Regions from separate parts of the Shewanella sp. KX20019 genome, predicted to be linked through region 1. Evidence: predicted binding sites of a transcription regulator. Region 1 holds the regulator's gene; each other region holds the start of a gene.
The links. Region 1 encodes sigma-54, which starts transcription at its own class of promoters, with help from an activator protein. Its sites were predicted from a motif close to GTTGGCACGNNNNTNGNNT; they were not measured.
Positions count from the first base shown of each region.

Region 1 (4,243 bases):
CGATGATAATGACCTCTGATGAAATCATTCACGTTACTGGCAATGAATTTGTGATCCAGGGGACTGGCCTTTATGCTGATCTGAATGCCCAAAGTGTAAAGTTACTCAGTGAAGTCGAAGGGATCTACGATGCTAAATAAGCACTTAAAAAACATACTCACTCATGCTAGCAACCCAATAGCGGAGTAGAAGGACGTTATGAAATACAACCAAACAATACTTGCAGGTCTATTGTGCCTACTCAGCGTTAGTAGCTATGCTGCAGTCGATGACTTAAAGCAGAAGGTCGAAATTGCCGCTGCTCGCCAAGAAGCTGATATCAAAAACAATCAAGTGATCTTTTTTGGTCCGGTAGAAGTCACTCAAGGTTCAATTAAAATGAACGCTGATGAATTACGGGTTTTCTCCAAAGAGGCGGGCTCAGGCAAAACGCTCGTGGCAACAGGTAACCCTGCAACTTATACTCAAATAATGGAAGATGGCCGCCCTGCGACAGCAAGTGCCAAAGAGATCCGCTATGAGTTGGCAACCAGAACACTAACCTTATTAGGTAACGCCACATTGGAGCAAGAGGGTAGCCAAGTCACCGGCAATCGCATTAAATACAATATTGGACTACAGCAATTAGTCGCAGAAAGTACCGGTCAAGGTGATGATCGCGTCATCACTATCATCCAACCAGAAGCTTATCAAGAAGAGACTCCTGAAACGCCAGTCGAGCCCATTGAAAAGCAGGAGCAGCAATGATCCAAAAAACGCTGACCGCCCGCAACTTAGCAAAAAGCTATAAGAGCCGAGCCGTTGTTCAAGATGTGAGCTTAACGGTAAAAACAGGACAAATTGTTGGGCTATTAGGTCCAAACGGTGCAGGAAAAACCACAACGTTTTATATGGTTGTTGGTTTGGTACAGAGTGACAAGGGGCAAATCTTTATCGATGATGATGATTTAACCTTAGATCCAATGCACCTTCGAGCACGTAAAGGCATTGGCTACTTGCCACAAGAAGCCAGCATTTTTAGAAAGCTCTCAGTGCGTGACAACATCATGGCGGTACTACAGACTCGCAGTGATATTGATAACGAGCAGCGTGAAGAGCAGCTGGAAAACCTTCTCGAAGAGTTTCATATCACCCATATCCGTGATAGCCAAGGTATGGCGTTATCAGGGGGTGAACGACGCAGAGTTGAAATAGCACGGGCATTGGCAGCAAATCCAAAATTTATTCTACTTGATGAACCTTTTGCCGGGGTTGATCCAATATCGGTTATCGATATTAAAAAGATTATTGAGCAGTTAAAAAGCCGCGGGCTAGGCGTGTTGATAACCGATCACAATGTCCGTGAAACATTGGACGTTTGTGAGCATGCTTATATCGTAAGTCACGGAAATCTAATTGCAGAAGGCACGCCTGCCGAAATCTTAGACAATCAGCAAGTTCGAGCTGTGTACTTAGGTGAACAATTCAGGCTATAGTTAATCCACAGTATGAGCATTGAATTGTGTAGCACTAATAAAGTATGTTAATACAATCAAAGTGTTGAGCCTTTAAACTCTCTTCTTCAAGTCAACGAGCTTCAACGTTTAATTACAGTGTAGGGAATAGCGGTAAGATGAAAGCGTCACTCCAGCTCAAAATGGGTCAGCAGCTCACCATGACTCCACAGTTACAGCAGGCTATTCGCCTGCTACAACTGTCCTCTTTGGAGCTGCAACAAGAGATCCAGCAAGCATTAGAATCTAATCCACTGCTTGAATTAGATGAAGAGCAATCCGACGGCGAACCTGTCAGTAACGAAGATAGAACCACGACCGATTCTGACAGCTATTCAGAGTCTGATGGCGACAACGACTACAGTGCTAGCGCTGATGTTGACCCACAACAAGATAGTGCCGCGGTAGATACCTCAGATGCATTAACGCAAGATTCGATGCCAGATGAACTGCCAATGGATACCACTTGGGATGAAGTCTATACCGTTTCTTCCAACTCCAGCTCAGGTGGCATGCGTGATGATGACATGCCCTTTCAAGGTGAAACCACTGAAGGTTTGTACGAACACCTTGAATGGCAGAAAAATTTAACGCCCTTCTCTGACAATGACCTGGCGATTGCCACCGCGATTATTGATGCCGTCGACGAACGTGGTTATTTGACTCAGAATTGTGACGACATTCTTGAAGCGATGGGCGATCCAGAGATCGAGCTAGATGAAGTGGAAGCCGTGCTCAAACGCGTGCAACATTTTGACCCTATCGGTGTTGCAGCAAGAGATCTAAGTGAATGTCTACTAATCCAATTGGCTCAATATGCCGAAACAACCCCGCACATAGATAATGCTCGCCTGCTCATTAAAGATTACTTAGATTTGATTGCCGGACGCGACTTTAGGCAATTGATGCGTAAGACCAAGCTCAAAGAGGATGATCTGCGCGACGCTATCAGCCTTATTCAAACCTTGAACCCAAGGCCGGGTCTGGCGGTGACGCGTAGTAAAGATGAATATGTCATCCCCGACGTTTCAGTGGCGAAAAAGAAAGGCCGCTGGGTGGTGGAATTAAACCCCGACTACATGCCAAAAATCAACGTCAATCAGCATTATGCTTCGATGGCTCGCAGTACCAAAAGCCAAGCCGATGGCCAATTTATTCGTGGTCATCTACAAGAAGCTAAATGGTTTATTAAAAGCATTGAAAGTCGCAATGAAACTCTGCTTAAAGTCTCTAACTGTATTGTAAAGTTCCAGCAGGGCTTTTTTGAATATGGTGAAGAAGCCATGAAGCCTATGGTACTCAACGACATTGCCGAAGCCGTAGAGATGCATGAGTCGACAATTTCAAGGGTGACCACGCAAAAGTATATGCATACCCCTAGAGGTATTTTCGAATTAAAGTATTTCTTCTCAAGTCATGTTGGCACAGATGACGGTGGAGAGTGCTCATCAACAGCAATTAGAGCGTTTATTAAGAAGTTAGTCGCAGCTGAAAACCAAAAGAAACCATTAAGCGACAGCAAAATGGCGCAGCTTTTGGCAGAACAAGGGATTAAAGTTGCTCGACGTACTATCGCGAAATACCGCGAAGCAATGCTAATTCCGCCCTCAAACCAACGCAAGAGTTTATAACTCAAATTAGGCACTTGGAGGAATCTTTCTATGCAAATTAACCTTACTGGGCATCATGTTGAAATCACTGCGTCACTACGTAGTTATGTTGAAGAGAAATTTACAAAGCTTGAACGTCATTTCGATCAGATCAATAATGTGCACGTCATATTGAACGTTGAAAAAATGCAACAGATTGCCGAAGCTCGAATTCACCTAAAAAAAGGTGAAGTATTTGCCACTTCGGAACATGCGGACATGTACGCCGCAATAGACTCCCTGATCGATAAATTAGATCGTCAGGTTATTAAACACAAAGAGAAGCTGACCAAACACTAACGATGGAATTACGCACCATCCTGCAGCCGGAATGCACTACCTGTGCCACACCGGGCAGTAAGAAAAAGGTACTGGAGTTAATCAGCGATATTGCCGCTGTCCAGTACCCAACCCTTTCTTCACAAGAGATTTTCGAAAGCCTGTTGGCTCGCGAAAAAATGGGTAGCACAGGTATAGGCAACGGTATTGCAATCCCTCACGGGAGATTGGCTAATATTGACCATCCACTGGGCATATTAATAAAATGTGAAACACCGATCTCTTTTGACTCGATAGATAAACAGCCGGTCGATATACTGTTTGCCCTATTGGTGCCTGCGGAGCAATGTAAACAACACTTAGCAACACTGTCTTCGATGGCAGAAAAACTCAACGACAAAGCGATCGTTAAGCAGCTAAGAAAAAGCAATAGTGAATCAGAGCTATATGACTTAATCACACAATAGCTAATATTTAGGTCCTTAAATAATCGATATATAATAGGGTTATTTAAAGACCTAAGTATTTATACCCAAGCCACTTATCGACATGCTGAAAAGAGCATCTTCAAGTAGGATGGGTATATTACAACAATATGAAATGTTCTTTCCAACTAGCCTAAGCTCTTGCTTTAAGCCGGAAAAAAGTTAATCTATACCATTGTACATCTCGTATACATCTATAACACATATATTCTAACTTTTATCAGGTATTCAAAAGATGAAACTCGTTCTAGTCTCTGGTCGTTCAGGCTCAGGAAAATCAGTACTGCTAAGGATGCTAGAAGATCTCGGCTATTATTGCGTCGATAACCTCCCCTTG
Region 1 is NZ_CP068437.1:4,395,570-4,399,812, forward strand. Features, by position in the region: gene lptC (LPS export ABC transporter periplasmic protein LptC) at 1-140, shown strand, start outside; gene lptA (lipopolysaccharide transport periplasmic protein LptA) at 199-747, shown strand; gene lptB (LPS export ABC transporter ATP-binding protein) at 744-1,475, shown strand; gene JK628_RS19065 (RNA polymerase factor sigma-54) at 1,613-3,124, shown strand; gene hpf (ribosome hibernation promoting factor) at 3,155-3,442, shown strand; gene ptsN (PTS IIA-like nitrogen regulatory protein PtsN) at 3,445-3,888, shown strand; gene rapZ (RNase adapter RapZ) at 4,142-4,243, shown strand, end outside.

Region 2 (4,243 bases), 2.1 Mb from region 1:
CCTGCTGGAATATTTTGCACATACCACTCAACAACTGGTCCATAGCCAAGCTCACTATAGAGCATGGGCACTTTAGCCACGGTAGCATTCGAGATCTTCCAAATTTTACCTAACTGCTTATCCGGTACTTTTTGCAGTAATAGTGTGATCTCGTTACCTTGCACTTCCACTCGGCCAAAAGCATCTCGGTAATTTGGCAATTGATCATTGCTAGTGCCGCTAGGCAGATCACTGATCTCTTCAAGATTAACCCAAAGATTACGCTCGATAATAGCCACTAATTGCTTGGCGTATTCAGGCCCAAGGTCTTTTGACATACCATCAGGTAGATAGCGTAAGTCTAAGTACTTAGCGGCTTTTTCAAAGTTCTGTTCAAATGTAGCCTCAAAGAAACCTTCGATGGTTCCCCGAGGTGTATCTCTAAATAGGCTGTCTTTGTAGTCATAGCTGCTGACTTTGACGCTGGTAGGCGGTGTCTCTTCTATCTGCTCTTCACTTGATGGAGCTGCACTTGCTAGCCTTGTAACACTAAATGCTACGGAGGGAAGGCTGATTAGCAGCACAAACAGTGGAAAAAAAATAATCCTTTTCATCGAAAAACTCCATTTTAATACAAGGATATTGAATAACACAGGCAAAATATTCTTAAGCAAATATTAGTCAAGCTAGCACTTATTAGCCTATTGCTAACACTTAATAATAAGCTAACTTCGACACAAGCTTTTTAATTTTATTGATTGACAAGGATTATTTACTGGATATAATCCACACAGTTTTTAGAGATATACCCTTTTTTGATATACTTTCACCGCCTTCTGTAAAAATCCACGATTCGTCGTTTGATCCCCACATAAGCGTTATCACAACAGGTTCGATCATCTTAATTGACAGTCATTTTACTGTCATATCTTTATGCTTTACTTCATTACAGCTTGAGATTAGTTTTGTTTTTGTGATGCTAACAACACATTTATTAACAAAACTGCTAGCAAGCCACTTGTATAAGCATGAAAAGATGAGTAATCTCGAATTGAACTTAAATTCATCTTTCGCGAAAATGCTAAGGATATCTTATTGTTATAAACAACTACCAACTTGGTAGCTTTAATTAAAGGAGTGTGACCATATGTCATACCTAGTAAATGGACACGAAATTACAGTCAACTTTCCAGTAGATTCAATTTCAGTCAACAAATCTTCAATCGCCTTCACTGACAGTCAAGGTAAAAACAGACAGACTTTTTCAAAGCGCACTGAAGCGCTAAAATTTATGAACTGGTTATTGTCTTCAAGTAAATAATTTTCAATTAAGTAAAATGACTTTTCGATACACCTCCTCTCGCTCGTATCGATAGTTTGTCTTCATAGGCAAACGAATAGGACTGAAACATATTCAGCTATTTAGTTCACTTCATTTGGTTTAGGCCTTACCTCTGCTCAGGTAACTAGCCTAACCAAGTGGAAACACACCACCTACTTAAATCTCTCTATACTGCCGCATATTTACGTTGATAGCGTGGCAACATCGTCGCGTTCCCTAATAAACCACCTTGATGAATATAGAGAATTGCTGGTTCTGGATTCGCTAACAAGTGCTGCTCAACACAAATCCACCCCTGCGGATCATAAAGTAACTCAAACTCAATCCCTTGTTCACCAACTTTACGCCAGATATCATAAAACGCTTTATATAACTTTCCGAAATGGTATTTTTTATCAGAGCTTAATATCTTTGGATGAAATGAAGTATCACTTATTAGCTCAGAAAACTGCTGTTTAAGGTAGTTTTCACCTCCAACACAGGCACATGTTTTCACTTTGATGCAGCTCTTATTGAGCACAAAATATTCATTTAAGAATACCGCAGTAGTACCTGTTCCCGACGGCAGAAAAACGGTCAGTTCATCAAACTGACAACTCTCGAACCAGTTAACTATCTCTCTTGCCAGTTGATGCACGCCATCACGAGCGTAGAGACAACGGCCTCCTTCAGGAACATACAAAGCCTTATCGTCATTTGGCAGGACAACCTGCTCGATATACTCTTTACAACTTCTACCATCTCTATCTGCGACCAAAGACAAATCAATAACATTTGCGCCATTTTCGATAGCCGCTGCATAATTACCTTTTGACGATACTAAAACTTGCGCAGCAATATGATCAGTATAAAAATCAAGTTGCCATCCTTTTAAGATGGCTAAAGCGGACATTGAATAAAGCGAATTAGCAACCGGAGAGCCGTAACCTACTAATCGGCTAACACCGGGGAAATCATGATGCAGAAAATAAGCAAATTTACGTGCCTTATTGCCCGAAAAATCCTTATGCAAAAGATCATCTCTTTTTACGAAAACACGGCGACCATTAAAGTCGATATGATCTACTGGAGTGTGAGTAAACACGGGCTATTCTCTTCAATATAATGAGTTACTATTGTAACGCTTTACTTAGTGTAATTTAGACTTCAATGTCTAGAATCACTAATTTTTAGTATATTTCATTATTCAATGGCTGCCCACAGAACATAAAATACATATAAAACAATGAACTGAGAAGTGGCATGATAATCGCATTTAAACAATACATTAGCGCCCACTGGGCAGTAGATTTTTAATAAGGGATCTTAAATGGCAGTTTTACGCTTAGTATTTAATATAGCTTGGTTTGTGTTGGGCGGTTTTGTAATGGGGTTAGCATGGTGGTTTGCTGGCCTACTGTGCTTTATTAGCATTATAGGGATCCCGTTCGGGCGAGCGTGTTTCGTTATTGGTGAGATGACGTTTTGGCCATTCGGTCAGGACTCTATAAGCCGCCGTTCTGTAACAGGGATGGAAGATTTAGGCACCGGTGCCTTTGGTATGCTTGGTAATATTATTTGGTTCCTACTGTTTGGTATATGGCTTGCTATCGGTCATATCGTTCACGCATTTGCATGTGCTATTACCATTATTGGTATTCCGTTTGCCTTACAGCATTTAAAACTTGCGATTTTAAGCTTAACGCCTATTGGCCAAACCGTTGTTTCAAAAGCTTAACCAATTGATATTTCCCCTGCTGCGCTAATAGCGTTAGTGAACTGTCGACGCGGGTCGCCTGACCCGTCGTCGCAAACTCTAATCGACCAAATTGTCTTTTAATATTTTATCGACATCAATTTTTGCTAATCCCTGATTAAATAAATCTCGCCACTTCTTTCCCTCCTCATTGTTTTTAAACGCAATATAGAGCTCTTTCTCTGTCAATGTACGCTTATTTAACTGAACTCGACTGGCTACAGACTCCATATCAGGTTGTGCCAACAGGTAACGCAGCACATAAGCGTCGATAACTGCTGCATCAATTCGCCCTGATACGACTTTTTTAATATTGTGGATATCAGACGCTACCACCTCAACGGGCTGTACTCCCTGTGCGATCATTTTATCTATTTGCTCAGTATTGACATAACCTTGTACCACACCAATATTGTACTGATTAAGATCGCTCTGCTCAGACCAACTGATAGGATGACGTTTTTGCTCCACCAGCCCTAAGGGACTGCTTCCCATCGATTTAGAGAAAACAAACTTTTCGGTTGGATAGGCATATTCAGGCAAATATCCAGAATATTTTGAGTCTACTCTTGAGGCCATCCTCACTGCTCGACTCCATGGATAGAAATCGACCTCCACTTTATGGCCCACTGCAGCCAGCGCCGCACGGGTGATTGCAATACTTGCGCCCTCGTTTTTGAGCGTACTTCCAGAGTAAGGTGGCCAGTGTAATGACGTTAAGTACAGGGTGTCTGCACTCACCATTGACGATGAGCACGCCACGATCAATAGTAGTATCAATCGTGTATGCGTTTGAACAATATTAATCGTTCGACATAGATAATCCATTAAGTAAAAGCACATTTCTATTTCGCAGCCTTTCGTTTAGCACGCTGTTTCAGTTCTTACTTTTTTGTGATGACCTAACGGTCATTACCATCAATTTTAGTCAAAAGTGACAATATCACCAAGGCCCCCAAAAAAAACAGTGTAATCACATGTGTGATGTGAACAGCAGCTTTCACCTAAAAGACGAGTCACATTAAGTCTAAAGTGAATAGAGAAGGATTTGTTACAGTTCGGATAAGAACTAAAGATTAAATGCGCATATACTAAAATCTACAATGCTAAGTGTATTAACGTGCGCATCGTACTATTTGCAGGCTTAGCTGCCCATACATTCATCCTTGGAGTCAAAGATGTTAAAA
Region 2 is NZ_CP068437.1:2,314,416-2,318,658, reverse strand. Features, by position in the region: gene JK628_RS10190 (mechanosensitive ion channel family protein) at 1-593, opposite strand, end outside; gene JK628_RS10185 (hypothetical protein) at 1,127-1,300, shown strand; gene JK628_RS10180 (1-aminocyclopropane-1-carboxylate deaminase/D-cysteine desulfhydrase) at 1,488-2,405, opposite strand; gene JK628_RS10175 (YccF domain-containing protein) at 2,631-3,038, shown strand; gene JK628_RS10170 (substrate-binding periplasmic protein) at 3,117-3,800, opposite strand; gene JK628_RS10165 (PGPGW domain-containing protein) at 4,235-4,243, shown strand, end outside.
Region 2: the regulator sigma-54 is predicted to act here: its motif matches at 2,558-2,576, upstream of JK628_RS10175 (YccF domain-containing protein).

Region 3 (4,243 bases), 700 kb from region 1:
TACTCAGCGTACAAAATCCATTTATTAGCTTATCCTAAGCTAAAATCCTCATCCTAAGGTTGTCCTAGTTGCGTCCTGCAAATACATAACTACTTAATAAGTTTACTCTTAACTATCGGCCTACTATTGAATAAGATAAAAATACTGATATCCAATTGATGCTAATTTATCCTTAAACTAGCGAGCAGAATAATCCACTTAGTTAATATTTAAATCTGGTCATCACAATGGTAATGCCCATTACCACAGGGTAGTGCCACTAATACTCTCCCCTTTTGATTTCTTAAGTTAAGTTTATACAGCTATTAGTCCAAATCGATTTTGACTTAGCAAACGATCAATACTGCAACATTATTGCAACCAAGCATTTAACACCTAACCAGTTGATTATGAACGACTAAAAATGGATGTCATGCTTATGTCAACAATCTTTCAATTTGATATCTCACACGAAAGTAAGAGATCTCTCACAGCAAGAACATCCTAATCAGATATTTCTACTTCTCTTTCCAAAGAAAGCTTCAAATAACATAACCCAATCAGCCATTAAGCTATAAAAGGGATATTCGAATGTCGCTGGTTTGTTCTTTTCAAATACAAAGTGTCCTATCCAAGCAAAGCTATAACCAATGACAGGTAGCGAACATAACAGTAACCATTGCCCTGAATAGAACGTAAAAATTGTCACTAAGATAACAAGACAACTACCAATATAGTGTAGCGATCTGCATGTTCTATTTTGGTGTTGCGAAAGGTAAAATGGATAGAACTCAGCGAAACTACTGAAGCGTTTACTCATTCGTCTGACCTCGATGAAACATCAACTCACCGGTCACATTTCCTATCTCTAGATCTTCCAGCTTGTCAAAACCATGATTCGAAAATAATACAATATGTGCAGGGTCGCTAACAAACACACCAACTCCATCAAGCTGCGGCTGTTCATCACACCAACTCAATACTGTTTTAACCAATTGGCTACCATAACCTTTGCCTTGTTCATTGGTTGATATCGCAATGAACTGCAAGATGCCGCAATGACTACTGGGTAATTTCTCAACAATTTGGTGTTCTTTATTTATCCAAGCTTGTGTCGATTGCCAGCCGGCACTGATCAACATTTTCAAACGCCAATGCCAATAACGAGCTTCACCTAGCGGTACTTGTTGCGTTGCAATGCAGGCCACCCCGATGAGCCGTTCTCCAATGAATATTCCAATCAAACCCTGCTCTTGTTGCCAAAGATCATTTAACTCTTCACGAATAGCGCCGCGCAATTTTTGCTCATATTGCGCCTTGTTATCACGATATAATGCATCGATAAAAAAAGGATCATCGTGATAAGCATTATAAAGAATTGAGGCGGCAATACGTATGTCTTCAGCTGTTAAATAGACCGCTCGACACTCTTCCATGGTTTGGTTTTCCATTGTTATTTTCCTTGATCTAGATCAAACTAATACCAATGTAGCAAGCCCATAGAAAAGTGCAATTAATAATCAAATGCTAGGTTATTATCTATTTAATATTGATTAATAGTTGCAGTCGAAGAGTCATTCTCTGCCAAAAATTATCTGCACATAACTTGGAGCCTGGGACTGTTTTCAACCATACTAGAAGCTATACGATATCGTCGGAGCACTGGCCATGGACACAACCCCTCTAGATCTCGAACACCTATTCCAACAGCTGGGTTTAGAAAGTGATAGTAAGGCAATTGAATTATTTATAACAAAACACACGATTGCTGCAGGACTACTCATTCATCAAGCCGAGTTTTGGACAGTATCGCAGCAGCACTTCCTAGCAGAAGCAATAGCAAAAGATGCCCAATGGTCAGATCTGATTGACCATTTAGACACCTTGTTAAGAAAGTAGCTTCACGGTGCTACCGAAATAGCACTATATCTTACTGTATGCTTTTTCACCCCAACCCACTACTGCATTATTACTAATAACAACGGGTGTGCACTCATTCTTGGTGGTTTTACCGTCGCCCTTCATCCGTTGTGTACGATAAAATAGGACATGCACCTCTTTATCTTGTTGGATATAGGCTTCATTAAAATCGGCAGTCCCCATTAAGGTCGTCACCTGATCTTTTGACATACCTAAAGAGATCCTCGAGAGGTTTTCACGGTTACTTTCCTGTGTTGCTTCCCAACTGCCATTGTTATCCCAATCTGCTCCATCATCGCCCACATTGATCACGCAGCCAGTTAACCCTATGCTTGCTATCCCAAAAAACGCTAAACTTAGTAGATTATTCTTCACATTAACTTCCTGTATTTATATTGATTTTATAATCATAAATAAAGCAAACAGTATGCCAATATTTAACACTTTGTTTTATAATGATTTAACCTGTATTCATTACAGTAGACTAACCAAATATACTCATGAGTAAGGAATTTAACCAACGATGAGCCCTCTAGACCAAGTACTCTGTGCCGCCAAGCAGCTCAGCGATGAAGGTAAAACTCCCACTCTTGCTTTAATTAAAACTAAGTTAGGGATGGGCATTGCGATGCCAACGCTTATTCAGGGCTTACAACAGTACAAGTCGATGAATGCGACCGACATAGCGGCTATTCCTACAAAAGCCCAGCTGAATGCATCTGTACAAGCAGCTCAACAGTCTCCTATCGATACTGAACAGCAGCAAAGGATTGAACAGTTGGAGCGTGAGTTATTAGCACTAAAAGCTGACTATCGAGCAGTATTCCAACGATTGACAGCACTTGAATCTGCGTTGCTTAACTCTCATGAGGCAAAGAAATAATGCATGTTGTCGAATTAAGGTTTGAGTGTTTTGATAACACCACTATTACAGCGGCAGAGAAAGCCATTAACGGCCTGTTAGAAGCTTATCGCGCCAATGGTCAAATCTTGGGCCGAGAGTTTGCCGTTGCTTTCAATGATGGTGAGTTTAGAGCTCGCTTGTTGATGCCTGAAAAAAGCAGCCTCGCCAAACGATTCAATAGCCCTTGGGTCGAGCAAACCTTAGCCGAATTAACTGAGGCTAAATTGCTTGCTCCGCGTGAAAAGTATATAGGCCAAGATATTAATTCAGAGGTTTCTAGCCAAGAGGCGCCAAGCTGGCAGCTGCTTTATACCAGTTATGTGCATATGTGCTCACCACTAAGAAATGGCGATACATTGCAACCTATACCGCTTTACCAACTGCCCGCGACAGCTAATGGCGATCATAAACGCTTGATCCGTTGGCAAACGGAGTGGCAAGCTTGTGATGAATTGCAAATGGCTGCGGGCACAAAAGCCGAGTTTGCCGCACTTGAACAACTGACGAACCATGACAGTGATCTGTTTAGGCGTGGCTGGGACTTGCGCGGTCGAGTTGAGTACCTCACTAAAATCCCAACCTATTACTATCTCTATCGTGTCGGCGGTGAAAGCCTAGCCAATGAGAAAAAGCGTTGCTGCCCCAAGTGTGGCAGTGATGACTGGTTATTAGATGAACCGTTATTAGATATGTTTCATTTTCGCTGTGAACCTTGCCGTATCGTATCAAACATCTCTTGGGATCATCTTTAAATTATACTCACAAAAAAGGTCTAAATTGCAGTGCAATTTAGACCTCTTACTTTAAAGCTTATAGTTCAAGTTGCTAGTTTACGCTTCTATCTGTTTTCTATCTGTATATATTAGTCGCTATTTGCCAAGCAGGTTGCGCCACATCATTTTCATTCGCTGCCAAATGCCTGGATGGTCAAGTATAGGCATATCCTCTTCCACCAGCTTAACCGGAGGAGTTACTCGCGCTCTCAGTTCAGCGATAAAACCATTTAATGAATCAGCGAGTTTTTCACTCTGAATCTCCCCTGGAATTTCAATCCAAACACTGCCATCAGTATTGTTCACAGTGATCATTTTATCTTCATCATCAAACACACCAATAAACCAGGTAGGGTCTTGTTTGAGCTTCTTTTTCATCATTAGATGACCAATGATATTTTGCTGCAGATATTCAAAATCAGTCTGACTCCAAGCCTGCAATAACTCCCCCGTTCCCCAAGCTGAGTCAAACATTAATGGCGCAGAAAAATACGTTCCATAAAATGCGCTGAGATCTGCATGCAAAGATAGCTCAAGTGCATGTTCAACATTCTCGAAAACGCCGGGCTCCTCACGCAATACTGACTTCCATTGCAATGCATCTTCGGTTTCAACATCAAGGTCACCCAAAATACACTCGGATGGCTGTTGCTGCGCATAGTAACGA
Region 3 is NZ_CP068437.1:3,691,238-3,695,480, forward strand. Features, by position in the region: gene JK628_RS15985 (Mpo1-like protein) at 488-799, opposite strand; gene JK628_RS15990 (GNAT family N-acetyltransferase) at 792-1,430, opposite strand; gene JK628_RS15995 (DUF2789 family protein) at 1,648-1,878, shown strand; gene JK628_RS16000 (DUF3192 domain-containing protein) at 1,903-2,274, opposite strand; gene JK628_RS16005 (DNA-binding protein) at 2,423-2,782, shown strand; gene JK628_RS16010 (Zn-ribbon-containing protein) at 2,782-3,555, shown strand; gene syd (SecY-interacting protein) at 3,673-4,243, opposite strand, start outside.
Region 3: the regulator sigma-54 is predicted to act here: its motif matches at 2,316-2,334, upstream of JK628_RS16000 (DUF3192 domain-containing protein).